One region of the Stutzerimonas tianxiuensis genome, then DNA from elsewhere that is predicted to be linked to it. Evidence: predicted binding sites of a transcription regulator. Region 1 holds the regulator's gene; each other region holds the start of a gene.
What was found. The regulator FliA, encoded in region 1, starts transcription of late flagellar genes. The targets are predictions, from matches to a motif close to CTAAAGTTTNNNNNNNNNNNGCCGNTAA.
Positions count from the first base shown of each region.

Region 2: the regulator FliA is predicted to act here: its motif matches at 3,707-3,734, upstream of ACSSNI_RS05625 (methyl-accepting chemotaxis protein).
Region 3: the regulator FliA is predicted to act here: its motif matches at 7,530-7,557, upstream of ACSSNI_RS14575 (methyl-accepting chemotaxis protein).

Region 1 covers NZ_JBPVWS010000002.1:82,691-93,013, forward strand. Annotated here, with positions in the region: gene flhF (flagellar biosynthesis protein FlhF) at 1-948, shown strand, start outside; gene fleN (flagellar synthesis regulator FleN) at 1,040-1,870, shown strand; gene fliA (RNA polymerase sigma factor FliA) at 1,885-2,610, shown strand; gene ACSSNI_RS03020 (chemotaxis response regulator CheY) at 2,727-3,101, shown strand; gene ACSSNI_RS03025 (protein phosphatase CheZ) at 3,125-3,919, shown strand; gene ACSSNI_RS03030 (chemotaxis protein CheA) at 3,932-6,127, shown strand; gene ACSSNI_RS03035 (protein-glutamate methylesterase/protein-glutamine glutaminase) at 6,177-7,286, shown strand; gene ACSSNI_RS03040 (flagellar motor protein) at 7,286-8,026, shown strand; gene motD (flagellar motor protein MotD) at 8,168-8,995, shown strand; gene ACSSNI_RS03050 (ParA family protein) at 9,086-9,874, shown strand; gene ACSSNI_RS03055 (CheW domain-containing protein) at 9,961-10,323, shown strand, end outside.
Region 2 covers NZ_JBPVWS010000003.1:94,741-105,063, reverse strand. Annotated here, with positions in the region: gene rlmM (23S rRNA (cytidine(2498)-2'-O)-methyltransferase RlmM) at 1-636, opposite strand, end outside; gene acnA (aconitate hydratase AcnA) at 945-3,620, shown strand; gene ACSSNI_RS05625 (methyl-accepting chemotaxis protein) at 3,858-5,426, shown strand; gene ACSSNI_RS05620 (alpha/beta family hydrolase) at 5,508-6,191, opposite strand; gene ccoN (cytochrome-c oxidase, cbb3-type subunit I) at 6,274-7,698, shown strand; gene ccoO (cytochrome-c oxidase, cbb3-type subunit II) at 7,710-8,321, shown strand; gene ccoP (cytochrome-c oxidase, cbb3-type subunit III) at 8,421-9,356, shown strand; gene ccoN (cytochrome-c oxidase, cbb3-type subunit I) at 9,701-10,323, shown strand, end outside.
Region 3 covers NZ_JBPVWS010000010.1:182,684-193,006, forward strand. Annotated here, with positions in the region: gene ACSSNI_RS14550 (indolepyruvate ferredoxin oxidoreductase family protein) at 1-1,960, shown strand, start outside; gene ACSSNI_RS14555 (Glu/Leu/Phe/Val dehydrogenase dimerization domain-containing protein) at 2,196-3,287, shown strand; gene ACSSNI_RS14560 (sodium-dependent transporter) at 3,393-4,796, shown strand; gene maiA (maleylacetoacetate isomerase) at 5,130-5,810, shown strand; gene ACSSNI_RS14570 (sodium-dependent transporter) at 5,890-7,350, shown strand; gene ACSSNI_RS14575 (methyl-accepting chemotaxis protein) at 7,628-9,517, shown strand.

The sequences.
Region 1 (10,323 bases):
TCGTTCGAATCGCGTGCGGTCGAGGCGATGCAGTCGGAGTTGCAGGGTCTGCGTGAACTGATCGAAGTGCAGCTCGGTTCGATTGCCTGGGGGCAGGAGCAGAGCCGCCGTCCGCAACAGGCTGGCCTCTGGCGCCGCCTGCAGCGCATCGGTTTGCCGGCCGAACTGTCTCGCGCCTTGCTTGAAAAAGTCTCCACCGTATCGGAGCCACGCCAGGCCTGGCGGATGTTATTGGCTCATCTGGCGCAATCGATCAAGGTGACCAAGGTCGAGCCGCTGGAAGAGGGCGGGGTGATCGCTCTGGTCGGCCCAGCCGGTGCCGGCAAGACGACCACCCTGGCCAAGCTCGCTGCACGCTACGTGCTCAAGCACGGCCCGCAGAGCATCGCTCTGGCGAGCATGGACAACTATCGGATTGGGGCTCAGGAACAGCTGAAAACACTGGGGCGTATTCTCGACGTACCGGTTATTCAGCTGGACCCGAGTCAGCCCTTGAGCAAAACACTAGCGCCGCTGGCTCGTAAGCGCCTGATTCTTGTCGATACCGCTGGTCTACCCGCGGGTGACTCGATGATGAAGGTGCAGCTCGAAGCGTTGGCGGACCGTGGCATCAAGGCGAAAAATTATCTGGTTCTGCCAGCGACCAGCCAGAGCCAGGTGCTCAAGGCGACCTGGCACAATTACCGCCGTTGCGGGCTGGCTGGCTGCATCCTGACTAAACTGGATGAGGCCGGCAGCCTGGGCGATGTGTTGGGGCTTATCATCAGTCAGCATCTGCCTATCGCTTACCTCGCCGATGGGCCGCGTATTCCGGACGACCTGCATCTGCCTCGCAGTCACCAGTTGGTCAGTCGTGCGGTGAGCTTGCAATCGGAAGAGAATCCGAGCGAGGAAACCATGGCTGACATGTTCTCCGATCTTTACAACGGTTCTCGGAAGGTCGGATGAACGCTTTGCTACGTGTGACACACAAAGAAGACGCGTTCGGGCTGAACGCATCGATGGCCCTAGGGCTCCAGCAAGAGATAGGCGTGTGAAAATGGGTATGCATCCCGTACAGGTTATTGCAGTGACCGGCGGCAAAGGTGGCGTCGGCAAGACCAACGTATCGGTCAATCTGTCCTTGGCGCTGGCCGATCTCGGGCGTCGGGTCGTATTGCTCGACGCCGACCTTGGTCTGGCCAACGTCGATGTGTTGCTCGGCCTGACAACCAAACGCACCCTGGCTGATGTCATTGCCGGTGAATGCGATCTGCGTGACGTGCTGATCCAGGGGCCGGGCGGCATCCGCATCGTGCCGGCCGCATCCGGCACGCAGAGCATGGTGCAGCTATCGACGCTGCAGCACTCCGGCCTGATCCAAGCGTTCAGCGATATCGGCGATGACATCGATGTGCTGATCATCGACACCGCCGCCGGCATTGGTGACGGGGTAGTGAGCTTTGTGCGCGCCGCACAGGAAGTGCTGCTGGTGGTGACCGACGAACCCACGTCGATCACCGATGCCTACGCGCTGATCAAACTGCTCAATCGCGACTACGGCATCAGCCGCTTCCGGGTACTGGCCAACATGGCCCATGCGCCGCAGGAAGGCCGCAATCTATTCGCCAAGTTGACCAAGGTGACTGAGCGCTTCCTGGACGTGGCGCTGCAGTATGTAGGCGCGATTCCTTACGATGAGTCTGTGCGCAAGGCCGTGCAGAAGCAGCGCGCCGTTTATGAAGCTTACCCCCGTGCAAAGTGTTCGCTGGCGTTCAAGGCCATCGCGCAGAAAGTTGACACCTGGCCGTTGCCGGCAACGCCACGCGGTCATCTGGAGTTCTTTGTGGAGCGCCTGGTAAGGCCCGCCGCAGAGCCTAACGAACAATAGCGGCTGGATTCGGTATGTATTACAGCAAAGCTCAGGCTAAAGACTCGCAGTACCAACTCATCGATCAATACGCGCCGCTGGTCAAACGCATTGCTTACCACCTCCTGGCGCGTTTGCCGGCGAGCGTGCAGGTCGACGACCTGATGCAGGCTGGGATGATCGGCTTGCTGGAAGCGTCAAAGAAATATGACGCCGGCAAGGGTGCGAGTTTCGAGACTTACGCGGGTATTCGCATACGCGGTGCGATGCTCGACGAGGTGCGCAAGGGTGATTGGGCGCCGCGTTCGGTACACCGGAATTCGCGCATGGTCAGTGAGGCGATTCGGGCAATTGAGGCCAGAACAGGACGCGACGCTAAAGATCAGGAAGTTGCGGCCGAACTTAAATTGAGTCTCGATGAGTACTACGGCATTCTGGGCGACACCTTGGGCAGCCGCCTGTTCAGCTTCGATGATCTGCTTCAGGAAGGTGAGCATGGGGAGTTCGAGGAGGATGCTGCCAGCACCCATCCGGAACCGTCCCGCGATCTCGAAGACGAGCGTTTTCAACAGGCGTTGGCTGAAGCCATCGGCAACCTGCCCGAACGTGAAAAGTTGGTGCTTTCGCTGTATTACGACGAAGAGTTGAACTTGAAGGAAATCGGTCAGGTACTGGGCGTCAGTGAATCGCGGGTGAGCCAATTGCACAGTCAGTGCGCGGCACGTCTGCGGGCTCGTCTTGGCGAGTGGCGCGCGCGTTAACGACCGGTTTGCAACAAAGCATTAGAGACCGCTTACGAGCTTCATTCATGAGGCCCGCAAACAGACCGTGAGCAGGTCTCGGATTCGGGTTTACGGAGGTGTACTTGGACAAGAACATGAAAATCCTCATCGTCGACGATTTTTCGACCATGAGACGGATCATCAAGAACCTCTTGCGCGATCTGGGCTTTACCAATACCGCCGAAGCGGACGACGGCACTACTGCTTTGCCAATGCTGAAGAGCGGAAGTTTCGATTTTCTCGTCACCGACTGGAACATGCCCGGCATGAGCGGCATCGACCTGCTGCGCGCTGTGCGCGCCGACGAGCGCCTCAAGCACCTGCCGGTGTTGATGGTGACCGCCGAGGCGAAGCGCGATCAGATCATCGAGGCCGCGCAGGCTGGCGTTAACGGATACGTGGTCAAGCCATTCACGGCTCAAGTGCTCAAAGAAAAGATCGAAAAGATCTTCGAGCGCGTCAACGGCTGAAGCAGTAACGCCGCGAGGGCACTATGACGCAAGCAGACCAAGGCCTGGCAGAGTTCGAAGCGACTCTGAGGGCTCATGCACCCCAATTGATTGAAAGTCTGCAGCAAGGCCGCTTCGAAGAAGCGACGCAGATGTTTAACGAGCTCAATCAGGCGCGCAACCTGGGGCTGTACCAGGAAGTCGGCAAGCTCACGCGTGAGCTGCACAACGCCATCGTCAAGCTCGAAATGGACACCTGTGCGACGGGGGGTGATCCGTCGCCAATCACCGACGCCACGGACCGATTGTCCTACGTGGTGGAGATGACCGAAAAAGCGGCCAACCGCACCATGGACCTGGTTGAGGAATCGGCGCCGCTGGTGAACTACGTCAGCTACGAAGCCCAGAGCCTGACTGCCGATTGGCAGCGCTTCATGCGTCGCGATATGAACGCTGAACAGTTCCGCGACCTGGTCAAACGCATCGATCAGTTTCTCCAGCGCAGCATGAACGATGGCAGTCAGCTGTCGCAGAACCTTAGCGAAATCATGCTGGCCCAGGATTTCCAGGACCTTACCGGTCAGGTGATCAAAAGGGTGACCCGGCTCATTACCGAACTCGAAAGTAACCTGCTTAATCTGGTGCTGATGGCAGGCCAGGTTGACCGCGTGGCGGGCATCCAGCATGACCGCGAAGCGATGCGCGCCGAGCAGGAACTAAAAAAACAAGAAAAACAGCCTTCCAATGGTGAAGGTCCGCAGATGCATGCCGATATACGTGAAGACGTCGTTTCCGGGCAGGACGATGTCGATGATCTGCTTTCGAGCCTGGGCTTTTAGGGGAAGTTAAATATGAGCTTCGACGCCGATGAAGAAATCCTCCAGGATTTCCTGGTAGAGGCCGGCGAGATTCTCGAACTATTGTCAGAGCAGCTGGTGGAGCTGGAAAGCAGCCCCGATGACACAGCCTTGCTCAATGCGATTTTTCGCGGTTTCCATACGGTAAAAGGCGGTGCCGGGTTTCTCCAGCTACATGAGCTGGTGGAATGCTGCCACATCGCCGAAAACGTCTTCGACATCCTGCGCAAGGGTGAACGTCGCGTCGACTCGGAATTGATGGATGTCGTTCTCCAGGCTCTGGACTCCGTCAATGAAATGTTTAGCCAGGTGCGCGAGCGTACCGAGGTAACCCCGGCGACCCCTGAGCTACTGGCAGCGCTGGCCCGCTTGGCTGAGCCGGCCGGTGCGCAGGAACCTGTGGTCGAAGCCCCTGTCGAGGCTGAACCCGAGCCTGCGGTTACTGCCGATAGCGAGTTCGAGCAGTTTCTTGGCGCGCTGGAAGAGTCTGTCGAGACCCCAGCCTCCAGTGCCGCTGACGAGATCACCGACGAGGAGTTCGAATCGTTGCTTGATCAACTCCACGGAAAAGGCCAGTTCGCGGCTGAGCAGGACGCAAAGCCGGCAGCATCGGCGGCGGCTGTTGTGCAACCGTCTGCCAGCGACGAGATCACTGATGATGAGTTCGAGGCGCTGCTCGACCAGCTGCATGGCAAAGGCCAGTTCGCCGAGCCGGTGGCAGCCGCACCCGCTGAAGCGGCGGCCAAGCCTGTAGCTGCTGGTGGTGACGACATTAGCGACGACGAGTTCGAAGCGCTGCTGGACCAGCTGCATGGAAAAGGAAAGTTTGAGCCCGACGCGGCTGCACCAGTTGCGGCTGCAGTTGTGCCTGTTGCTAAGCCCGCAGCGGTTACCGCGCCTGCGGAAAAGAAGGCTGCGCCTGCGAAGCCAGCTGTAAGCACCGTTGCGAGCAAAGCCGCTGTTCCGGCTAAAGCAGAGCCTGCATCCAAGCCTGCCGCCGCACCGGAGAAGCCCGCGAGCGAGGCGGAGACAACCGTTCGAGTCGATACCGCCCGACTTGATGAAATCATGAACATGGTTGGTGAGCTGGTGCTGGTGCGTAATCGCCTGGTGCGCCTGGGCTCCAACAGTGCCGATGAAGCCATGGCCAAGGCCGTGTCCAACCTCGATGTGGTGACCGCTGATCTGCAAAGTGCCGTGATGAAAACGCGCATGCAGCCGATTAAGAAGGTTTTTGGCCGCTTCCCGCGTCTGGTTCGCGATCTGGCTCGCAGCCTCAAGAAAGAGATCAATCTAGAGCTGGTCGGTGAAGAAACCGATCTGGACAAGAACCTTGTCGAGGCGCTGGCCGATCCACTGGTGCACTTGGTGCGCAACGCGGTGGACCACGGCATCGAAACTCCGGAAGAGCGCGAAGCCGCAGGCAAGCCGCGCACCGGCAAGGTCGTGCTTTCCGCTGAACAGGAAGGCGACCATATCCTGTTGCTGATCACCGATGACGGTAAAGGCATGGATGCGGACGTCTTGCGTGCGAAGGCAGTTGAGAAAGGTTTGCTCGATAAAGACGCCGCCGACCGACTGAGCGATCTGGAATCTTACAACCTGATTTTTGCGCCGGGCTTCTCGACCAAGACCGAAATCTCCGACGTGTCCGGCCGCGGCGTCGGTATGGATGTTGTCAAGACCAAGATTTCGCAGCTCAACGGCACGGTCAACGTCTTTTCCAACAAGGGCCAGGGCTCGCGCGTTGTGATCAAGGTGCCGCTGACGCTGGCGATCATGCCGACCCTGATGGTGATGCTCGCCAACCAGGCGTTCGCCTTCCCGCTGGTCAGCGTCAATGAAATTTTCCACCTCGACCTATCCCGTACCAATGTGGTTGACGGTCAGGAGGTCGTGATAGTCCGGGACAAGGCGCTGCCGTTGTTCTATCTCAAGCGCTGGCTGGTGCACGGAGCCGAGCTCGAAGAGCAGCGTGAAGGGCACGTAGTGATCCTCAACGTCGGCAATCAAAGTATCGGCTTCGTCGTCGATCAGCTGGTGGGGCAGGAGGAGGTGGTGATCAAGCCGTTGGGCAAGATGCTGCAGGGCACTCCGGGGATGTCCGGCGCGACTATCACCGGCGATGGTCGTATCGCCTTGATCCTGGACGTCCCGAGCATGCTCAAGCGTTACGCGCGCCGGATCTGATCAGTAGGCAGCGGTTTCTTCTCGGACCGCTGTCGCTAGGAGTTGTTTTATGGCAGTCAAGGTCCTGGTGGTGGACGATTCCGGTTTCTTCCGCCGCCGTGTATCGGAGATCCTTTCTTCAGACTCGAATATCCAGGTGATCGGAACCGCGACCAACGGGCGCGAGGCTATCGACCAGGCGCTGGCGCTGAAACCGGACGTCATCACCATGGATTACGAGATGCCAATGATGGACGGTATCACCGCCGTCCGGCAGATCATGCAACGCTGCCCAACGCCAGTGTTGATGTTCTCCTCGCTTACCCATGAAGGCGCGCGGGTCACGCTCGATGCGCTGGATGCGGGGGCCGTTGATTTTCTGCCCAAGAATTTCGAGGACATCTCGCGAAATCCGGACAAGGTAAAGCAGCTGCTCTGCGAGAAGGTTCATAGCATCTCGCGCAGCAATCGCCGTTTTAGCAGTACTGTCACCGCTCCGGCAGCCACGACCCACGCAGCGCGCCCGGTCGGCGGCAGCCCTTCGGGTATCACCTCTCATGCGAGGTCTTCGGCGCCGGTCCATACAGCTCAAGCTCCAGCTTCGGCGCCTCGTCGCAAGTCGTACCGACTGGTTGCCATTGGCACCTCGACCGGTGGGCCGGTTGCGCTTCAGCGCGTACTGACGCAACTGCCCGGCAATTTTCCGGCGCCTATCGTGCTGATCCAGCACATGCCGGCTGCGTTTACCAAAGCCTTCGCTGAACGTCTGGACAAGCTCTGCAAGATCAGCGTCAAAGAAGCAGAAGATGGCGATGTACTTCGCCCTGGCTTGGCACTTCTGGCGCCGGGCGGTAAACAGATGATGGTCGACGGGCGCGGCACGGTACGCATTCTGCCGGGCGATGAGCGCCTCAATTACAGGCCTTGCGTTGACGTTACCTTTGGTTCAGCCGCCAAGGCCTACGGAGACAAAGTGCTGGCCGTAGTGCTGACCGGGATGGGTGCTGACGGCCGCGAAGGGGCGAGGATGCTCAAGCAGAGCGGTAGCCAGGTGTGGGCTCAGGACGAGGCCAGCTGTGTGATCTATGGCATGCCGATGGCGGTGGTCAAGGCCAACCTCAGCGACGCCGTTTACGGGCTCGATGACATTGGTCGCCACTTGAGCGAGGCGTGCATCTAATGGATGTACTCAGCCTGATTGGGCTGGTGCTCGCATTCGTCGCCATTGTTGGGGGTAATTTCCTAGAGGGTGGGCATGTTTCGGCGCTGCTCAACGGGCCGGCTGCGCTTATCGTTCTCGGCGGTACGCTCGGGGCAGTGTTGTTGCAGACGCCCATGCCGGTGTTCATGCGTGCGATGTCGGTGATGGGCTGGATTTTTTTCCCGCCGCGCATCGACATGGTTCGTGGAATCAGTCTGGTCACGGGATGGAGTGCCACGGCGCGCAAGGAGGGGCTGCTTGGCCTCGAGCCGATCGCCGAAACCGAGCCGGATCCTTACGCTCGCAAAGGCCTGCAGCTGCTGGTCGATGGTGCTGAGCCGGAAGTGATTCGCAGCATTCTCGAAGTTGATCTGTACACCCAGGAAACCCGCGATCTCAGGGCGGCGAAAGTATTCGAGAGCATGGGCGGCTACTCGCCCACGGTAGGCATTATCGGTGCGGTGATGGGGCTGATACATGTCATGGGCAACCTCGCCGATCCCAGCCAGCTGGGCAGCGGTATCGCGGTTGCATTCGTTGCCACCATCTATGGCGTGGCCTTTGCCAACTTGCTGGTGTTGCCGATGGGCAACAAGCTCAAGAGTGTGGTGCAGAAGCAGACCGCTTACCGCGAAATGTTGCTCGAAGGCGTTCTATCGATCGCCGAAGGAGAAAACCCTCGCTCCATCGAAATGAAACTCCAGGGTTTCATCGATTAATGACACAAGGGCAACGCTGCGTAAGCTCGGCGCTGCGGATCTGGGACTGAACATGGCAAAGACTGCAACCAAGACGTTCTACCCAAGTGCCGCTAAGGTGAGCCTGTTCATTTGTTGCGCCTGGCGTGTGGTGATCTGATCATGGCTCGTCGCCGCAGTCACGAAGAGCCCGAGAATCACGAGCGTTGGTTGGTCTCCTACGCGGACTTCATCACACTGCTGTTTGCCTTTTTCGTGGTGATGTATTCGATCTCCTCGCTCAACGAGGGCAAATACAAAATCTTGTCCGACTCGTTGGTAGGCGTTTTCAATCAGGTCGACCGCGCCGTCAAACCGATTCCGATTGGTGAAGAGCGGCCGCGGACTACGCAGCCAGATGTATCCCAGATCGATGAGCCGCAATCATCGCAGCAGCCAATCGATCCGCTGCAGAGCATCATGAAGAGCATGCAGGCGGCTTTCGCCGATCTTATCGGTTCCAATCAGCTGACCATTCGCGGTAATGAGCTGTGGGTGGAAATCGAGCTGAATTCGAGCTTGCTGTTCCCCAGTGGCGATGCGCTGCCCAACGACCACGCGTTCGATCTCCTGGAAAAGGTCGCCGGGATTCTGGCACCGTTCGATAATCCGATTCACGTCGAAGGCTTCACCGATAACCTGCCCATCAACACGGCGAAGTACCCGACTAACTGGGAGCTGTCCGCAGCGCGGGCTGGCAGTGTGGTGCGGATGCTGGCTGCTGACGGTGTCGACCCGGCGCGCATGGCGGCGGTAGGGTACGGCGAGTTCCAGCCTATCGCAGACAACGCCACCGCCGAGGGCAGGGCGCGTAATCGTCGCGTGATTCTGGTCATCTCCCGAAATCTCGATGTGCGTCGCAGCGTCAGTGGGGTAGGAAGCGCAAATGCCCGACCGGTCGTGGGCAGCGCCCAAACTGGCACACAACGTGCTGCTCCCTCTGATCGTTAGGTGCCGCTCGCGGCGTCGTCAATTCTCCGTCGTTGGCCAAAGCCGAGACGGCCGGTCCCGGTCTGGTTCGATCCGGATGGAAAAAGAGTTATGAGAGTCTGGGCAGTAGCCAACCAAAAAGGCGGAGTGGGTAAAACCACTACCTCCATTGCACTTGCCGGTTTGCTGGCCGATTCCGGCAAGCGGGTCGTAGCGCTGGATCTCGATCCCCACGGCTCGATGACGAGCTATTTCGGCCACGATCCGGATAACCTCGACCACAGTGTTTTCGACCTGTTCCAGCATCAGGGAACCGTTCCCGAGGGGCTGCCCTGGCAGCTGCTGCTGCCAACCAGCCATGAGCGTCTCTCCTTGCTGCCGTCCAGTACAGTGCTGGCGACGCTGGAGCGCCAGTCGCCGGGCCAGAACGGTCTCGGCCTGGTCATCGCCAAGAGTCTTTCGCAGCTCTGGCAGGATTTCGATTACGCCATAATCGACAGCCCGCCGCTGCTTGGCGTGCTGATGGTGAACGCGCTGGCCGCCAGCCAGCAGCTGATCATCCCGGTGCAGACCGAATTCCTGGCCATGAAAGGACTGGAGCGCATGGTCAGCACGCTGAGTATGATCAACCGCTCACGCCGGCAGGCCTTGCCTTACACCATCGTGCCGACCATGTTCGATCGTCGCACCCAGGCCTCGATGAACACACTTAAGGTCTTGCGTAACGGCTACCAGGAGCACCTCTGGCAAGCCTTCATTCCGATTGACACACGGTTGCGTGATGCCAGTCGCGCCGGCCTTACGCCATCGCAGCATGACCCCAGTAGCCGAGGCGTGCTTGCCTATCGCGCACTGCTCAAAACACTGCTGGCGGCGCAAGCGTCGCCAGAGGTGGCCTGAATGACGACGTACGGCCGCGTTCGCAGTTCAAGTTCGCCCTGGGTGCGGCCGATAGCCTATTCAGTGGGTTCGCACGAGTTGGTTCCATGAGTCGTACTGTTCTTAAAGAAAGCCGATCACAACAGACGCTACAGTCGTATCTCGACGCCCTGTTGCAGGACGCCATCATTGGATTGACCGAATCGGTCAGTCCAGACGAGTTCCAGGCTGCCGTGCTCGAGGAGCAGCAACGCGACACACAGCGAGTGGTTGCGCTGCGTCCGGTTACTCTGCCTCAACCTGAAACTGTGGCCGCTCCGGTGATAGTCGAGGCTCAGGCGTTACTGGAATTGCCGCCCGAATTACCCGTGGAAGCACCGCTTGCACCGGTCGAGCCGATTGCCATTTTCGAGTCGCAGGGGCAGGCTCCGGTTGGTCCTCCCGCGATCCCCAGTGGTCAGCCGGAGTGG
Region 2 (10,323 bases), on a different contig from region 1:
ATCGACCGCCGTCATGCCTGGCGCCAGCCGCTCATCCCATTGCTCGCGCGGGATGAAATGGTGCCACGCCTCCTCGAGCTTCAAGGTCGAGCGGCTTGGCGCCTGGCGAGGAAATTTCAGCCGGGGGATGCCCATCGGCCACATGGCACTGTTCTCTGCTTCGGCAAACCCCACAAAGGCCTCACGACCACTCTTGAACGTGAGCAAGAGGCGGGGACCATGGCTGCCCTCCTTCAGCCTGCCGGCTTTCTCCAGCGCCTTGCGCAACGGCGCCTCGAACTTGCGGCAGAAGTTCGACAGCTCTTTGCCGTCGTTGGTATCCAACACTTCCAGCCACAGACTGCTGCACACCGGCATGGATTTCAGCTGATCGAGCAATACACCGATCCGGTCAGTTTCCGGAAGCGCCAGCCATTCCCCGCACGCCCATTGCCGGGGAAATATAAGCCGTGCGAAACGCGCGCCGCGCATCAGGCGTTCAGGCCCTGCCGCGTCGTTGCAGATGAACTCGGCACAAGCACTGTCAGCTTTGGCCTTGGCGTAGCCGGCCACATCAAGGCGAGCAGCCTGGTCACTGATTTCAGCGCAGACCTCGCTCTCGAAACCGGGGCGGCAATGCAGCAGCAATGTATTCATGGTACGAACCCTATAAGCGGCACAAAGCGCATCGGCGCCAGCACCCCCCTGCGACAAAAGCCGCACATGATAGCCGAGTGGGGAACCACGGGCTTGCTGGTTCGGTCCAGTGAACAGTTGCAGGAGTCGTTTGCGTCCCGACAAGCAGCGCCTTTGCGCCGCTGCGAACAAGCTGTCGCGGCCCGACCCTTGCAGTTTAGCCATGACGATTGGCGGCCAGTTTCGTGGCGAATCACTTCGCCAGAAGCTAGGTTCCAAGAACGCTCCCGACTCAATCAGCCCGGCCGTGCGGGCACAAGGAGAGACGAATGCCATCCCTGGACAGCCTGAATTGCCGTCGCAGTCTCGACGTGAACGGCAAGACCTACCACTACTACAGCCTCCCGGAAGCTGCGACACAGTTGGGCGACATCAGCCGACTACCTACCTCGCTGAAGGTACTGCTGGAAAACTTGCTGCGCTGGGAAGATGGCGCCACCGTTCGCGCCGATGACTTCAACTCGTTGGCCGTGTGGCTCAAGACACACACCTCCGAACGCGAGATCCAGTATCGCCCCGCGCGAGTATTGATGCAGGACTTTACTGGCGTACCCGCAGTCGTCGACCTCACTGCCATGCGGGACGCGGTCTCCCGGGCCGGTGCCGACCCACAGCGCATCAATCCGTTGTCGCCGGTCGATCTGGTGATCGACCACTCTGTGATGGTGGACCGGTTCGGCACGGACAAGGCGTTCGAGCAGAACGTCGACATCGAAATGCAGCGCAACGGGGAGCGCTACGAGTTTCTGCGCTGGGGTCAGCAAGCATTCGACAATTTCCGCGTGGTGCCGCCTGGCACCGGAATCTGTCACCAGGTCAACCTGGAATACCTGGGACAGGTTGTCTGGACCAAGGAAGAGAACGGCGAAACCATCGCCTACCCCGACACCCTGGTCGGCACCGACTCGCATACCACGATGATCAACGGTCTCGGCGTGCTGGGTTGGGGCGTCGGCGGGATCGAAGCGGAAGCCGCGATGCTCGGCCAACCGGTCTCGATGCTGATCCCGGAAGTGATCGGCATGCGCTTGACTGGCAAGCTCAACGAAGGCGTGACCGCCACCGATCTGGTGCTGACCGTGACCCAAATTCTGCGTAAGCACGGTGTGGTGGGCAAGTTCGTCGAGTTCTTCGGCCCCGGTCTGGACCATCTTCCACTCGCCGACCGCGCGACCATCGGCAACATGGCGCCGGAGTACGGTGCGACCTGCGGCTTTTTCCCGGTCGATCAGGTCACCATTGATTACCTGCGTCTGACCGGACGTGACGAAGACCGTATCGCCCTGGTCGAGGCCTACAGCAAAGCCCAGGGGATGTGGCGCGACACCCACTCTCCCGATCCCGTTTTCACAGCCACGTTGGAGTTGGACCTGGCCGAGGTCAAGCCATCCCTGGCGGGCCCTAAGCGACCGCAAGACCGCGTATCGCTTGAGGATATCGGTGCCAACTTTGACCTGCTGCTGGAAACCAGTGGCAAAGCCCAGCAGGCCGCCAGCTCGGTCGTGGTGGCCGGCGAAGACTACCGCCTCAAGCACGGCGCGGTGGTGATTGCAGCCATTACTTCCTGCACAAACACCTCCAACCCGAACGTGCTGATGGCTGCCGGCCTGGTGGCGAAGAAGGCACTCGAGCGCGGCCTAAAGCGCGCGCCCTGGGTGAAGTCATCCTTGGCGCCGGGCTCCAAGGTCGTCACCGACTACCTCGAGCGCGCCGGATTGACCACCTACCTCGATCAACTTGGCTTCAACCTCGTCGGCTATGGCTGCACAACCTGCATCGGTAACTCCGGGCCACTTCCTGATGCCATCAGCAAGGCGATTACCAATAACGATCTTGTCGTGTCATCGGTGCTTTCCGGCAACCGTAACTTCGAAGGCCGCGTGCATCCGCTGGTCAAGGCCAACTGGCTGGCATCGCCGCCGCTGGTGGTGGCCTTCGCGCTGGCCGGAACCACGCGGATCAACATGGAAAAAGATCCGCTGGGCTATGACGAGCAGAACCAGCCCGTTTACCTCAAGGATATCTGGCCGACCAGCGCGGAAGTGAACGAGGCAGTCAGCAAGATCGACGGACAAATGTTCCGTACCCGCTACGCCGACGTATTCAGTGGCGATGAGCATTGGCAGTCCATTGCGGTCACCGCTGGCGACACCTACAAATGGAACAATAATTCCAGCTATGTGCAGAACCCACCCTTCTTCGAGGACATCGGGCAACCCCTGACGCCACCGAAGGATGTCGAGAACGCGCGAGTCCTTGCGGTATTTGGTGACTCCATCACCACCGACCACATCTCCCCGGCCGGCAATATCAAGGCCAGCTCCCCTGCCGGCGTGTATCTGCAGGAGCTGGGCGTACAGCCGGAGGATTTCAACTCCTATGGTTCGCGCCGCGGTAATCACGAAGTCATGATGCGCGGCACCTTCGCCAACATCCGCATCAAAAACGAGATGCTTGGCGGCGAGGAAGGCGGCAACACCTTGTATCAGCCAAGTGGTGAGCCCATGTCCATCTACGACGCTGCGATGCGCTACCAGGCGGAGGCTGTGCCCTTGGTCGTCATCGCGGGCAAGGAGTACGGCACCGGTTCCAGCCGCGACTGGGCCGCAAAAGGTACCAATCTGCTAGGGGTAAAGGCCGTTATTGCCGAGAGCTTTGAGCGAATCCACCGTTCGAACCTGATAGGCATGGGCGTACTGGCGCTGCAGTTTGTCGGCGACCAGACCAGGCAATCGCTGGGGTTGACCGGTAACGAGAAGCTGTCGATCCGTGGCCTGGGCGCCGACATCAAGCCGCGTCAGCTGCTGACCGTCGACGTAGAACGTGCCGACGGCGGGCGCGATAGCTTTCAGGTGCTCTGCCGCATCGACACTCTCAACGAGGTTGAGTACTTCAAAGCCGGCGGCATTTTGCACTACGTGCTGCGCCAGCTGATCGAGGCCTGATAGCCCGAAACATATGTCGCTTCAATCAAAGCCCGCTGCAGCACATCTGCAGCGGGCTTTTTTGTGCTGCCATTTATCTGTTGACGCTTAAGTCTTTGGAAAATCAGCCGTTAGGATGCCAAGCACAACGGTCGTGAACTTGGCGTCAAAATGCCATCATTCCCCGCACCGCAGAATTGGCGGACTGACCGAACACAATAAGTGGCTGCAGCCACCCCGACTTGCCAGGCGTATTGCATGCGAAACAACCAGCCCGTTACTCAACGTGAATATGCGTTTCCCGATCAGCAAAGGTTGATTTCGACCACTGACCTGACCGGCAAGATTACTTATTGCAACGATATCTTTGCCGAAGTCAGTGGCTTTGAACGCAGTGAATTGATCGGCGCGCCACATAACCTGATACGCCATCCAGACGTCCCGCCGGCGGTGTTCGGCCATATGTGGGCCACACTCAAGGATGGCAAGCCCTGGATGGGCATCGTTAAGAACCGCCGCAACAACGGCGATCACTATTGGGTCAACGCTTATGTCACGCCGGTGCTGGATGCTCAGCGCAAGGTCATTGGATATGAGTCGGTCCGCACCAAGCCAACCCGTGAACAGGTCGGGCGCGCAGAAGTGCTCTATGCTCGGCTAAACGCAGGAAAAAGTGGGGTTCCCCAGCGCGACAAATGGCTTCCCATCTTGGTCAATTGGCTGCCCTTTATCGTCATCAGTCAGGTTGGCTTCCTGATCGGAGCCTGGCACGACCACGGCTGGGGGTTCGCGCTCGCCGCCCTGCTATCAATACCCCTCGGTTTGATCGGTCGTCACTGGCAGATGCGCGGGATGCGGCGATTGCTAGGCCTGGCCCAGCAGTCAACCAGTGATCCGCTGATCGCTAAAATGTACACCGACAGCCACGGTGCCGAGGCACAGTTGGAGATGGCCCTGCTCAGCGAGCATGCACGACTCAAGACATGCCTGACCCGCCTGCAGGACAGCGCCGTGCAACTGCAGCAGCAGGCCAAGCGTGCGGACGACTTGGCGCATAGCTGCTCTGATGGATTGTCGCGACAGCATCACGAGACCTCGCAGGTCGCTGCTGCAATCACGCAGATGGCCGCCACCACCCAGGAGGTTGCCGGCAACGTGGCTCTTGCAGCGGAGGCCACCGAACAAGCCAACCAGCTCACCGCCCAGGGTCGCCAGATTAGCTCGCAGACTCGCAAGGCCATCGAACTGCTGGCTGCTGCCGTCACCGAAACCGGCGATGCGGTGTCAGCGCTGGCACAGAACAGTAACGAGATCGGCACTGTTGTCGATGTGATCAAGAGCATTGCTGACCAGACCAACCTGCTCGCGCTGAACGCAGCCATCGAAGCCGCGCGAGCGGGTGAAAGCGGCCGCGGCTTCGCCGTGGTGGCCGACGAGGTCCGACAACTGGCTCAGCGCACGGCATCCGCCACCGGACAGATTCATCAGCTGATCGAAAAGCTGCAACAGCAGGCACGCCAAGCCGTGGAAACCACTGAGCAAGGCCGTAGCCAGGCGAGCCGTGGCGTCGAGCGCGTGATCGATGCCGACGGGGCACTGACCGGCATCAGTGAGGCGGTGGGACGCATTATCGACATGACGGCGCAGATCGCTTCCGCAACCGAGCAGCAAAGCGCAGTGGCCGACGAAATCAGCCAGAACGTTGGCAATATCGCCCGACTCGCCGACCAGACCTCTGGCGATGCGCAGAGCTCAGCGCTGCTTTCTGAAGACCTGGCGGCGACTGCACAGTCGCAGTACAGCCTGGTAGAGCGTTTCAACCGCTAACTAAAGCCTCATCTCGCTGATGCCACCAAGCATGCCCGCTTACCGCATTGCGGCAGCGGGCATTCCTATTTCCTATTGGGGCTAAGGACTGCCGAGGAATGCCGCGATTGCGTCTGCAGCCTTGTCCAGATACCGCTCATGGGTAAAGCCTGAGCGTTTCAGTGGTTTGAGATCATGGTCGGCCGACATCAGCCAATCGAGGCGAATCGCCGGCGACAGTGAGTAGCCAGCGACGGTGTCTCGGTTACCCATGGCATCGCGCTCCCCTTGAATAATCAGCGTCGGTGTTCGCAGCTCGGCCAGGTGCGCCACTCGTGGCTTTTCCGGCTTACGTGCGGCATGAAACGGATAGCCCAGGCATACCAGTGCATCGACCGCGAGTTCGTCGGCCAACAAGCTCGCCATTCGCCCGCCCATCGACTTGCCACCGATCGCCAATCGCCCTGCGGTTTGCTGTCGCACCGTTCGATAAACCGCACGCCATTGCTGAAGCAGCTGTGCCTGTGGATTTGGCGGACGCTTGCGTTCGTCGATGCGCCTGCTGGCCATATAGGCAAACTCGAAACGAAAGACCGCCACGCCCCGCTCTACCAGCCGTTCAGTCATCTGCTCCATGAACGGACTGTCCATCGGAGCGCCAGCTCCATGCGCCAGGATCAGGCTGGCGCAAACCGCCCCCTTTGGTTGATCACGCCGGACGAATGGAATTTCGTCGCCCTTTGAGTATTGACCGGCGTCAATACCGGCCATTTGCCCAGTGCCCATCCTTGCCCCCGCTTTCTATTGAAAGAAATCTCTGCTCACCGCAACAAAAAACATGCTCATTACCGTGGATGGAAGCCCATACATGAACACAGCAACCAGTACCGCCTATGACTACAAGGTGGTCCGCCAATTTGCCATCATGACGGTGGTGTGGGGAATCGTCGGGATGGGGCTCGGCGTTTTCATCGCAGCACAATTGGCCTGGCCATTTCTCAACTTTGACCTCCCGTGGACCAGTTTCGGTCGTCTACGCCCATTGCACACCAACGCGGTGATCTTCGCCTTCGGCGGCTGTGCATTGTTCGCGACGTCTTACTATTCGGTCCAGCGCACCTGTCAGACCACTCTGTTCGCGCCCAAGCTGGCCGCGTTCACGTTCTGGGGTTGGCAACTGGTCATCCTCCTGGCCGCGATATCGCTGCCGCTGGGGTTCACCAGCTCCAAGGAATATGCCGAACTGGAATGGCCGATCGACATCCTGATCACCATCGTCTGGGTGTCTTACGCGGTCGTGTTCTTCGGCACCCTGGCCACGCGCAAGGTCAAGCACATCTACGTCGGTAACTGGTTCTTCGGCGCCTTCATCCTGACCGTGGCGATCCTGCATCTCGTCAACAACCTGGAAGTCCCGGTCACAGCAATGAAGTCCTACTCGGTGTATGCCGGTGCGACCGATGCAATGGTCCAGTGGTGGTACGGTCATAACGCCGTAGGGTTCTTCCTCACTGCAGGCTTCCTCGGGATCATGTACTACTTCGTGCCCAAGCAGGCCGAGCGTCCGGTGTATTCCTATCGCCTGTCGATCGTCCACTTCTGGGCACTGATCACCGTCTACATCTGGGCCGGTCCGCACCACCTGCACTACACCGCGCTGCCGGACTGGGCACAAAGCCTGGGCATGGTGATGTCGTTGATTCTGCTGGCGCCAAGCTGGGGCGGCATGATCAACGGCATGATGACGCTTTCCGGGGCCTGGCATAAATTGCGCAGCGACCCGATCCTGCGCTTCCTGGTCGTGTCCCTGGCGTTCTATGGCATGTCGACCTTCGAGGGTCCGATGATGGCCATCAAGACCGTCAACGCACTGTCCCACTACACGGACTGGACCATCGGTCACGTGCATGCCGGTGCGCTCGGCTGGGTTGCCATGGTCTCCATCGGTGCGCTGTACCACCTGATCCCGAAAGTGTTCGGTCGTGCCCAGATGCACAGCATCGGCCTGATCAACGCGCACTTCTGGCTCGCCACCATCGGCACCGTACTCTACATCGCATCGATGTGGGTCAACGGTATCGCTCAGGGCCTTATGTGGCGTGCGATTAACGAAGACGGCACCCTCACCTACTCCTTCGTCGAAGCGCTTGAAGCCAGCCATCCGGGCTTTGTGGTTCGCATGCTCGGTGGTGCGATCTTCTTCACCGGCATGTTGCTGATGGCCTACAACACCTGGCGCACCGTACAGGCCGCCAAGCCGGCCGAATACGAAGCCGCCGCGCAGATCGCCTGAGGAGCAGACTGATGAAGAAGCACGAAATACTCGAGAAGAACGTCGGTCTGCTGACTCTGTTCATGATTCTGGCAGTGAGCATCGGCGGTCTGACCCAGATCGTTCCACTGTTCTTTCAGGACGTGGTCAACGAGCCGGTGGAAGGCATGAAGCCCTACACCGCGCTGCAGCTGGAAGGACGCGACATCTACATCCGTGAAGGCTGCGTCGGCTGTCACTCGCAGATGATCCGTCCGTTCCGCGCCGAAACCGAGCGCTACGGGCACTACTCAGTGGCGGGTGAAAGCGTGTACGACCACCCCTTCCTGTGGGGCTCCAAGCGTACCGGTCCAGACCTGGCGCGTGTCGGCGGCCGCTACTCCGACGACTGGCACCGTGCGCACCTCTACAACCCGCGCAACGTCGTGCCTGAATCGAAGATGCCGTCCTATCCGTGGCTGGTTGAGGACAGCCTTGACGGCCAGGACACCGCTACGAAGATGAAAGCGCTGCGCACCGTCGGCGTGCCTTACAGCGACGAGGACATCGCCACTGCGGGAGACGCTGTCAAGGGCAAGACCGAGATGGACGCTCTGGTGGCCTATCTGCAGGTGCTCGGTACCGCGCTGCAGAACAAGCGCTGAGATCGACGGCGAGTTATCGAGAACGACGCGCTGCAGCGCAGCCGTCAGGGAACCAACATCGCGGGCAGTTCGAGCGTTCGGGCTGCCCAGGAGTAACAGATGAACGCTTTCTGGAGTGGATACATCGCCCTGCTGACGCTGGGCACCATTGTCGCTCTGTTCTGGCTGATCTTCGCCACCCGCAAGGGCGAATCCGCAGGCACGACCGACAAGACCATGGGACATTCCTTCGACGGTATCGAGGAATACGACAATCCGCTGCCTCGGTGGTGGTTCATGCTCTTCATCGGCACCTTGGTGTTCGGCATTTTCTATCTGGTGCTCTACCCGGGCCTGGGTAACTGGAAAGGCGTGATGCCGGGCTATGAAGATGGCTGGACGCAGGACAAGCAGTGGCAGCGTGAAGTTGATCAGGCTGACGCGAAATTCGGTCCTATCTTTGCCAAATATTCCGCCATGACTGTGGCGCAGGTCGCTCAGGACGAGCGGGCGCTGAAGATCGGCGGTCGCCTGTTCGCCAACTACTGCTCGGTTTGCCACGGCTCGGACGCCAAGGGCGCTGTCGGTTTCCCGAATCTGGCGGATAGCGAATGGCGCTGGGGTGGCGATGCCGAAACCATCAAGACGACTATCCTCCACGGTCGCGTGGCAGCGATGCCGGCCTGGGGTCAGGTCATCGGTGAAGAAGGCGTGAAGAACGTCGCAGCCTATGTTCGCAATGATCTGGGTGGTCTGCCCCTGCCGGAAGGCAGCGATGCAGACACTGCTGCGGGTGGCCAGGTCTACGCTCAGACCTGCTCGGTCTGCCATGGTGCAAATGGGGAAGGCATGGCCGCCCTCGGCGCACCGAAACTGACCAACCCAGCCGGCTGGATCTACGGCTCCAGCCTGCCGCAGCTGCAGCAGACCATTCGTCACGGCCGCAACGGGCAGATGCCTGCGCAGGAACAGTACCTCGGCAACGACAAAGTGCACCTCCTGGCCGCTTACGTTTATAGCCTTTCACAGCAACCAGAACGCGTAGCCAAGCAGTAACGCTTTACAGGGCGATACGCCGTATCGCCCTGCTCCTGATCAATTTTCTGCTGTATGCGACGCTCTGTCGCAGACCGCCCACCCCTCCTCCGTTTGCTCCTCCCGCCCGCTGATCTAATATTCCTCTCTACTCGCCGAAGTCGCGCAGAACTATAAGGCGAAGCCCTCGATTCAACACATCGGCATGATGTGCTAAACGACCCTGCAAAGAGCATGGAAAACGCTTGGAATCAGGGTCCGAACGGCATGAGACGGCCTGGGCCTTGATTGCATTGCCCCCCTCCTTTCTCCATACTTGCCGCCGTTTTTGCCCCCTTGAAATGCCATTAGCGTGGAAGCCTTGCATGAGCACAGCAATAAGTGAGACTGCATATAACTATAAGGTGGTTCGCCAATTCGCCATCATGACGGTGGTGTGGGGAATTATCGGAATGGGCCTGGGTGTGTTTATCGCCGCACAGCTGGTCTGGCCTCAACTCAACTTCGACCTGCCTTGGACCAGTTTCGGTCGTTTACGCCCGCTTCACACCAACGCGGTGATTTTCGCCTTCGGTGGTTGTGCCCTGATGGCCACGTCCTTTTACGTGGTACAGCGGACCTCGCAGGCTCGCCTGTTCTCGGATGGCCTCGCGTCATTCGTCTTCTGGGGCTGGCAGGCGGTGATCGTTCTGGCCGTCATCACTTTGCCGCAAGGCTTCACCAGCTCGAAGGAATACGCTGAGCTCGAGTGGCCGATCGACATCCTGATCACGCTCGTATGGGTCAGCTATGCCGTAGTGTTCTTCGGCACGATCATGAAGCGCAAGGCTGCCCATATCTACGTAGGTAACTGGTTCTACGGTGCATTCATCTTGGTGACGGCGATGTTGCATATCGTCAACAACCTGGAAGTACCGGTGAGCTGGTTCAAGTCCTACTCGATCTACTCGGGTGCAACCGATGCGATGGTTCAGTGGTGGTATGGCCA
Region 3 (10,323 bases), on a different contig from region 1:
CAGCCTGGCCGTGCGCGCTGCGGTGGCCGCCGGGGTGAACATCACCTTCAAGATTCTCTACAACGATGCCGTGGCCATGACCGGTGGCCAGCCCATTGACGGCGAGTTGCGCGTCGACCAGCTCAGCCGGCAGGTCGCCGACGAAGGCGTCAAACGTATCGCCCTGGTCAGCGACGAGCCGGACAAATACCCGACCCGCGAAACCTTTGCGCCGATCACCAGCTTCCACCATCGCCGCGATCTGGACGCCATCCAGCGCGAGCTTCGCGAGTTCAAGGGCGTGTCGGTGATCATCTACGACCAGACCTGTGCCACCGAAAAGCGCCGTCGGCGCAAGCGCGGCAAGCTGGAAGATCCGGCCAAGCGTGCCTTCATCAACCCGGCCGTGTGCGAGGGCTGCGGCGACTGCGGCGAGAAGTCCAACTGCCTGGCAGTGATGCCGCTGGAAACCGAACTGGGGCGCAAGCGCGAGATCGACCAGAACGCCTGCAACAAGGACTTCTCCTGCGTCGAGGGCTTCTGCCCGAGCTTTGTCACCGTGCACGGCGGCGGGCTGCGCAAGCCCGAGGCCATGGCTGGTGGTATCGAGGCGGCGACATTGCCCGAGCCACAGCACCCGTCGCTGGATCGTCCGTGGAACGTGCTGATTCCAGGCGTCGGCGGCAGCGGCGTGACCACCCTCGGCGCGCTGCTGGGCATGGCCGCGCATCTGGAAGGCAAGGGCTGCACCGTGCTCGATCAGGCCGGGCTGGCGCAGAAGTTCGGCCCGGTGGTGACGCATATCCGCATCGCCGCCAAGCAGGACGATATCTATGCCGTGCGCATTGCAGCCGGTGAAACCGATCTGCTGCTGGGCTGCGATCTGGTGGTGGCCGCCGGTGACGATTCGCTCACCCGCCTCAATGATCAGATCAGCCATGCGGTGATCAACAGCCACGAATCGGCGACCGCCGAATTCACCCGCAACCCCGATGCTCAGGTGCCGGGCAAGGCCATGCGCGAGGCGCTGGTCGAGGCGGTTGGCGAAGAGAAAACCCATTTCATCGATGCGACCTACCTGGCCACTCGCCTGCTGGGCGATAGCATCGCCACCAACCTGTTTCTGCTGGGCTTTGCCTATCAGCAGGGTTTGTTGCCGCTGTCTGCCGAAGCCATCGAAAAGGCCATCAGCATCAACGGCGTTGCCGCGGAGTTGAACCAGCAGGCCTTCCGCTGGGGCCGCCGCGCATCGCTGGAGCGCGAAGCGGTGGAGAAACTGGCGCGTCCGGCTGAAACGGCCGAGCCCATCTGCCAAACCCTGGAAGAGATCGTCGACTGGCGTGTGGATTTCCTCACTCGTTACCAGAACGCCGCCTATGCCAAGCGGTATCGCGCCAAGGTGAAGCAGGTGCGGGCGCTGGATACGGCTGATGATCTGGCGCTGTCCAAAGCCGTGGCGCGTTATTACTTCAAACTGCTGGCCTACAAGGACGAGTACGAAGTCGCGCGGCTCTACAGCGAGCCGGAATTCCGTCAGCAGCTCGAAGCGCAGTTCGAAGGCGACTACAAGCTGCAGTTCCATCTGGCGCCGGCCTGGTTGGCCAAGCGTGACAGCACCACTGGCGAGCCGCGCAAGCGCGAACTCGGCCCTTGGGTGCTGAACGCCTTCAACGTGCTGGCGAAACTGAAGTTCCTGCGCGGGACGCCGTTGGACGTGTTCGGTTATGGCCACGACCGGCGTGTCGAACGCGAGCTGATCAGCGAGTACGAGCGCAACCTCGACGGCCTGCTGGCGCAACTGAAGCCGAGCAACTACCGCACCGCTGTGGCCATCGCCGCGCTACCGGAACTGATCCGTGGCTATGGCCCGGTGAAAGAGCGCTCCATTGCCAAGGCACGCCAGCAGGAAAAGGTGCTCAAGGAGCAGCTGAACCGCGGCGACGAGGTGCAGACCGTGCGGCTGTTCGAACCGGCGGCCTGACCGCCGGCGCTGGGCGCTCGTCGAGCGGGCCAGAGTTGTTCGGTGGGCTAAAGCCCACCCTACAAAACCGCCCGCGGCGATGAAGACGCACTCGTAGGGTGGGCTTCAGCCCACCATTCGCCGATGACATACGCCTCGGAGGCCCAGCCTACAAACGCGACCGGATACGCCGCACAGAACATTTTGAAGGGGCCTGAATGACAGGCTCGTACAGAACAACAAAGAGGAATCCGCAATGTCCGTTTTCACCCATCCCGATTTCGATCACCACGAGCAGGTCGTCTTTTGCCACGACAAGGCGTCGGGGCTGCGCGCGATCATCGCCATCCATGACACCACGCTCGGCCCGGCGCTGGGCGGCTGCCGGATGTTCCCCTATGCCAGTGACGACGACGCGGTGCGTGACGTGCTGCGTCTGTCTCGTGGCATGACCCTGAAATCCTCGCTGGCCGGGCTCAAGCTTGGCGGCGGCAAGGCGGTGATCATCGGCGACCCGCACGCCGGCAAGAGCCAGGCATTGCTCCACGCCATGGGTGATTTCGTCGACAGCCTCGGCGGACGCTACATCACGGCGGCCGACTCGGGCACCGGTGAGCCGGAAATGCAGGCCTTCGCCCAGCGCACCCGCCACGTTATCGGCGCCACACCGCGCACCACGCTCGATGGCACTATCGCCAGCGGCGACCCGTCGCCGTCCACGGCACTCGGTGTGTTTGTCGGCCTGCGCGAAGCAGTGCGTCAGCGCCTCGGTCGGGACGACCTGACTGGCCTGAAGGTCGCCATCCAGGGCGTCGGGCATGTCGGGCTCGGGTTGGCTCGTCATCTGAAGGACGCCGGCGCCGAGCTGTGGGTCTGCGACATTTTCGATGCCAACGTGCAGCAATCCGTCGAAGAGCTGGGCGCCAACGCGGTGCGGCCACACGACATCTATGGCCTGGACGTAGATGTGTTCGCGCCCTGCGCCATGGGCGGCATTCTCAACGCCGAAACCTTGCAGAGCCTGCGTGCCCCGGTGATCGCCGGGGCGGCGAACAACCAGCTGGCGAGCCCGGAAATAGGCGTCGAACTGCAGCGTCGCAATCATCTCTACGCGCCGGACTACGCCATCAATGCCGGCGGCATCATCGACGTCTATTACCAGCGCATCGGCGGCAGCCCGGCACAGACGGACGCGCACGTTCGAGGCATCGCTGAAACCCTGCGCGAGATCTTCGAGCGCGCCGCCAGCAGTGGTGAGTCCACGTCGGTCGTCGCCGATCGGCTGGCCCAGGAGCGCCTCGGCGGCCAGCACGCGGTGCAGAAGCACCCACAGCGCCTGCAGGCGTAACGAGCATGAGGGCGGCCCAGGGCCGCCCGTTTTGTTTTCGGCAGCCCGAGTTGTTCTGCCGAGCATGTGCAAATCCCTGACAAAAACAACAAGCAGGAATCCGCAATGACTGACAAAAGCAGCATTGCCGCCGGCTCTCTCGGTGGCGTTCATACTCAGCAAAGCGCGGCGCGTGGGCTCTGGTCCTCACGCTGGGTGTTCTTCCTGGCCGCCACTGGCTCGGCGGTCGGCCTGGGCAATATCTGGAAGTTCCCCTACATCACCGGTGAGAACGGCGGCGGCGCCTTTGTGCTGGTGTACCTCGGTTGCATTCTGCTGATCGGCATCCCTTTGCTGATGGCCGAAGTGATGATCGGCCGTCGTGGTCGGCAGAACCCCGATGACGCGGTGGCGCGTCTGGCCCGTGAGGCGGGCGCCAGTACTCGTTGGCGCATTGCCGGTTGGCTCGGTGGATTGACCGGTTTCCTCATTCTCAGCTTCTACCTGGTGGTGGCTGGTTGGGCGCTGTCCTATGTGCCGACCACGCTCAGCGGCGCTTTCGGTGGTGTGAGCGGTGACACCAGTGGTGAGATGTTCAATGGCCTGTTGGCCAGCCCGATGCGGCTGATCGTCTGCGGCACGCTGGTGCTGGCAGCGACCATGCTGATTGTCGGCTTTGGTGTGCGCGGCGGGCTGGAGCGCTCGCTGCGGTTCCTCATGCCGGGTCTGTTCGTGCTGTTGCTCGGGCTGGTCGGCTATGCCGCGGTCACGGGCGAATTCCTGCAGGCGCTGGAATTTCTGTTTGTGCCGGATTTCTCCGCACTGACCGCCACCAGTGTGCTGATCGCGTTGGGGCATGCCTTTTTCACGCTCAGCCTCGGTGCCGGGGCGATGATGGTCTATGGCTCCTATCTGCCCGAAGGCACCTCGATTGCCAAGACCTCCGTGCTGGTGGCGCTGGCTGACACCGTCGTTGCACTGTTGGCCGGTATGGCGATCTTCCCGTTGGTGTTCGGCAACGGCCTGGAGCCGGGCGCCGGACCTGGGCTGATCTTTGTCACCCTGCCAATCGCCTTTGGTCAGATGCCGCTGGGCCAGGTGGTCGGTGGGCTGTTCTTTGTCATGCTGGTGATTGCGGCGCTGACCTCGGCCATCTCCCTGAGCGAACCGAGCATCGCCTGGATGACCGAGCGCTTCCGCATGAGCCGTACTAAGGCGGTACTGATCAGTGGAGGCCTGCTCTGGATGCTGAGTCTGGGCAGCGTCTTCTCCTTCAACCTCTGGGCGGACTACCAACTGTTCGGCAAGACCTTCTTCGACAGCCTCGACTACCTCACGACCAATTGGCTGATGCCCTTGGGCGGGTTGATGACCGTGCTGTTCACGGGTTGGGTGATGAAGGAGCAAACGGTACGCGACGCCATTGGAATTCGGGACGGCGGACTGTTCCGCGCCTGGTGGGTGCTGCTGCGCTTCGGCACCCCGCTGGCGATCGTGCTGGTGTTCCTCAACCTCAGTGGGCTGATTTAGCACAAGTCTTGCGCTGACCTCGGTGCCCAGCGTCCGGCGCTTGAAGCGATGCGGTGCGGCGAGCTGTCGCACCCGGTTGTCAGGTTTTCGTTACGCGGAAAATGTCGCAACCTTGCAGCCCGGCGCTCGCAAAGGGCCGTAACGAAATCCTTCCAGGCTGAGCTACCTTAAGGTGCCAGCCGCGCTACCGGCGGGCTTGTGCGGCGGGTCCGAGTGGTTTGTCATGGCGGCGGCCAAGCCACTCCTTAGGCCTTGCTGTCTGCTTTGTTCAGCAGGGCTGCCGGGATGGTCAAAGGATTTGCCCGCCACAGAGAACCACGTACTGGGAGCGTTATGAGCAGTGAAACAACCACAACGGCCGGTTCGTCGCCCACGCTGAGGCTCTACGGCTACTGGCGTTCCAGCGCCGCCTATCGCGTACGCATCGCGTTGAACCTCAAAGGCCTCGCCTTCGAAAACATGCCGGTGCATCTGGTCAAGGACGGCGGCCAGCAACGCTCGGCCGACTACAAGGCGCTCAATCCGCAGGGGCTGGTGCCCTTGTTGGTCGATGGCGACGAGCGTGTCAGCCAGTCGCTGGCGATTATCGAATACCTGGAAGAGGTCTTTCCGCTTCCGGCTTTGCTGCCGGATGATCCGGCCGACCGTGCCCGGGTGCGCTCGCTGGCGCTTCATATCGCCTGTGACCTGCATCCGCTGAACAATTTGCGGGTGCTGCAGTACCTCAGCGGCCCGCTGGGCATCGGGGACGAGGCGAAACAGCAATGGATCCAGCACTGGATCCATACGGGCCTCGCCAGCGTCGAGCAGGGCTTGGCGGCCTACGACGGCAAGCTCTCACTCGGCAAACGGCCAGGCTATCTGGAGGCATGCCTGGTGCCGCAGGTATACAATGCGCGCCGTTTTGCCTGTGACCTCAGTGCGTACCCGCGCATTTTGCAGATGACCGAGCAGTGCGAATCCCTCGAAGCCTTTGCCAACGCAGCTCCGGAGGTGCAGCCCGACGCTCAATAGGTTCATCCGCCTTGCACTCCGTCGCGCCACAAGCGCGGCGGGTTCGATTCCGTCACAGATAACAACAAACAGGTGACGCATGACCCGTGAAAAACCCAAGAACCTCTGGCTCTCCCGCTGGGGCTTCATCCTCGCCGCGACCGGCTCTGCAGTCGGCTTGGGCAACATCTGGAAATTTCCCTACATCACCGGCGAGTACGGCGGCGGCGCGTTCGTGCTGATGTACCTGGCGTGCATTCTCGCCATCGGTATTCCAGTGATGATGACCGAGATCGCCATCGGCCGTCGCGGCCGCGGCAGCCCCATCGACGCGATTGGTCGGGCGGCGCGTGAAAACGGCAGCAGCCCGTTGTGGAAAGGCGTCGGCGGCATGGCCATGGCGGCCGGCTTCCTGATTCTCTGTTTCTACGTGGTGGTCGCCGGCTGGGCCTTTGCCTATACGGTGAAGATGCTCGACGGCTCGCTCGCGGCGGGCTCCGTGGACGATCTGGCGCAGGTGTTCGAGGCGCACAACGCTAATGCCCTGCAGCTGGGTGGCTGGAGCCTCCTCGTAGCGCTGTTGACGCTGTGGATCGTCGCCAAGGGCGTGCAGGCCGGCATAGAGCGCGCGGTGCGCTGGATGATGCCGGGCCTCGCGGTGATGTTGCTGATTCTGGTGGGTTACGCCTTTACCAGTGGCGGCTTCGATCAGGGCTTCGCTTTCCTGTTCAGCTTCGACACCTCCAAGCTCACCGGTGAAGCGCTGCTGGCCGCGCTGGGCCATGCCTTCTTTACCCTGAGCCTGGCGTCCGGCGCCATCCTGACCTACGGCTCCTATATCCCGGATGGCCAGTCCATCGCGCGGACCACCTTCATGGTCGCGATTGCCGACACGGCGGTGGCGCTGCTGGCAGGGCTGGCGATCTTCCCGATCATCTTTGCCAATGGTATGGACCCGACCGCCGGGCCCGGACTGATCTTCATGAGCCTGCCGCTGGCCTTCCAGCAGATGCCGTTCGGCACGCTGTTCGGCGTGCTGTTCTTCGCCATGGTTTCGATTGCCGCGTTGACCTCGGCCATCTCGATGATCGAAGCCACGGTGGCCTACCTCAACGAGAAGCACGGCATCAGCCGCGTCAAGGCCGCCATGGGCGCGGGTGCGGTGCTGCTGGTGATCAGCCTGCTGGCGATGCTCTCGTTCAACCTGATGGCTGGCTGGACGCCGCTGGGCAAGAACTTCTTCGACTGGCTCGATTACCTGACCTCGCGCTGGATGATGCCACTGGGCGGGATCTTCATCGTGATCTTTGCCGGCTATGCGCTGCGCAGCGAGATCATGCGTGAAGAGCTGGATCTGCCGCCGCTGGGGTATGCGCTCTGGCTGTTCATGGTGCGCTACGTCTGCCCGGTGCTGATCACCATGGTCTTCCTGCACGCCCTCGGCTGGCTGGGCTTCGATCCTCTGGTGCGCTGGTACTGGATTGTCGGAGCCGTGGTGGTGCTGACCCTCCTCGGTGAGGGGTTGCGCCCGCGGGTCATGCCGGCTTTGGCAGGACGCTGAGTTCGGCAATATTGCTCGCTGATTAACAAAACGGCATGCCTGCAGGGCATGCCGTTTTTGTTTGCAGGCTGAACACAGGGGCGCCCTCAAAAAGCCATGCCGCTCGTCTGAAAGCCGTAATGGTTTACGGCAAAAAGCCCGGCTGGCGGGGCCTGTGGGCTGATTCGATTAGAGGGTGCCTCAAGCTTGAGCCCCTCCGGCCGAAAGCACGTGCTAGCAGGACGCTACGCAAGGAAAGGATTGCCGATTCGATCCAGACCTATCCGGACACGCGCCCATGCCTAGCCGTCTCAAATTCAGCCACAAGATTCTGTTGGCTGCGTCACTCGTCGTGATCGCGACGTTCGCCCTGTTCACGCTGTACAACGATTACCTGCAACGCAGCGCCATTCGCCAAAACCTCCAGCGTTATCTGGACGAGATGGGCGAGGTGACTGCGCACAACATTCAAAACTGGCTGTCCGGCCGCATTCTGCTGGTCGAAAGCGCCGCACAGTCGATTGCCAACGACGATTCGGACGCCGGTGTAGTCGATCTGCTGGAGCAGCGGGCACTGACCTCGACCTTCAACTTCACCTATCTGGGCGAGCAGAGCGGCCGTTTCACCATGCGTCCGGAAGACGAGATGCCTGCCAACTACGACCCTCGCGTTCGGCCCTGGTACAAGGACGCAGTGTCCGCCGGCGGTACAACCCTGACCGAACCCTATGTCGATGCGGCTACCGGAGAGCTGGTCATTACCATTGCCACACCGGCACAAAGCGCCGGTCAGACCGTCGGTGTGGTGGGTGGTGATCTGGGGTTGAAGGCATTGGTGGAGATCATCAATGCGCTGGACTTCCAGGGCATGGGCTATGCCTTCCTGGTCAGCGGTGACGGCAAGGTGCTGGTCCATCCCGACAAGAACAAGGTGATGAAGACCCTGGCTGAGCTCTATCCAGAGAGCACGCCGTCGCTGACCAGTGGCTACAGCGAGGCAGAACTCGACGGTGAAAAGCGCATCCTCAGCTTTAGCCCCGTCCCTGGCCTGCCCTCGGTGACCTGGTATGTCGGTGTATCGGTGTCCAAGGAAAAAGCCTACGCCGCGCTGTCCAGCTTCCGTACCACAGCGTTGTTGGCCACGGTGATTGCCGTGGTGTTCATCCTGGTGTTGCTGGGCATGCTCATTCGCGTGCTGATGCGCCCGTTGACCGACATGGGTCGGGCCATGGCCAACATTGCAGAAGGCGAGGGCGATCTGACCCGCCGCTTGATCGTGCAATCGCAGGACGAATTTGGTGTGCTGGCAATGGCCTTCAACCGTTTCGTAGAGCGTATCCACGGCTCCATCCGGGAAGTGTCATCGGCGACCGAGCAGGTCAACGAAGTGGCGCAGCGCGTGCTGGCCGCCTCCAACTCCTCGATGATCAACTCCGACGAGCAGTCCAGCCGCACCAACAGTGTGGCCGCCGCGATCAACCAGCTCGGCGCCGCCGCGCAGGAGATCGCCCGCAACGCAGCCGACGCTTCGCAGCAGGCCAGCGGTGCCAGCCACCAGGCCGAAGACGGCCTCAAGGTGGTCGAGCGCAACATCGAGGCGATGAAGCAGCTGTCGAACAATATCAGTGCCTCCTGCCAGCAGATCGAGGCCCTCAATAGTCAGACCGTTGGCATCGGCCAGATACTTGATGTGATCAAGGGCATCTCCGAACAGACCAACCTGCTGGCGCTGAACGCTGCTATTGAAGCGGCGCGTGCCGGTGAAGCCGGGCGGGGTTTCGCGGTGGTCGCCGATGAAGTGCGCAGCCTGGCGCACCGCACCCAGACCTCGGCGCAAGAGATCCACGGCATGATCGAGAAGCTGCAGGTCGGTGCCCGCGACTCGGTGAGCACCATGACCGAGAGTCAGCGCCAGAGCGAGGCCAGCGTCGGCATTGCCAACCAGGCCGGCGAGCGCCTGGGCAGTGTGACTCTGAGCATCGGTGAGATCGACGCGATGAACCAGTCGGTGGCCACTGCGACCGAGGAGCAGACCTCGGTGATCGAGTCGCTGAACATGGACATCACCGAGATCAACACGCTGAATCAGGAGGGCGTGGAGAACCTGCAGTCCACGTTGCGGGCCTGTGGTGATCTGGAACAGCAGGCGGCGCGGTTGAAGCAGTTGGTGGGGAGTTTTCGGATATGATCCGGGGTTGATGAAAAGGGCGCTTCGGCGCCCTTTTTGTTTTGACGAGTTTGCGTTGCCGTAGGGGCTTGGAATAAGGAGTGGTCATCCCGTTGGCCGGGTTGTTTCAGGCATTGGTTTCGCCCTGCTGGGCGAGTCCCTTTTGGCAGTCGCCCCAAAAGGAACCAAAAAGTCTTGCCCCTGCATCCGGGTCTCGCTGCGCTCGACTTCCCTCAGTCCATCGCTGCTCCGAAGGGTCGCCGCGCAAGGACCATCCATGGCCCTTCACGGCTCTCGCGGCATCCATGCCGCTCGCCCCTCTGCGCAGCGATTCCATTCGGCCTCCTGAAAGGGGCGTTTAGCGTCGTCTGAGAGTTTTGCGTCTACAAAAGTGCCACAGGCGTAGTCCTGATGACTGTCACCGGCGCAAGCGATCCGAGCTCATGGGTAATCCTGAGTGCCGGGGCAGACCGTGCGGCGAAGCGGTTGACGAATGAAGGCTTGTAGTTAGTACTCGAAGCCTGCCAATCGCCCTTGGCCGTAAGCGGTACTGATTACACGTCCAACTTAGTTGCGCTGCACCGTAGCATGGGCGAGGCCCATCGCCCATGCTTGATGGGATGCCCCGTCCTACTAGGGCTGGGCACCTTGCTTCTCTGCTGACGAACCAACTCACAGACGCCGCTAAACGCCCCTTTCAGGAGGCTGAGCGCAGGTGGCGCGGAGGGGGTTGAGCGGCAAGGATGCCGCGAGAGCCGCGATGGGCCATGGATGGCCCTTCGCGGCGTGCCCCCGGAGCGTCACCGGAGTGAAGGAACCCCGGCGAA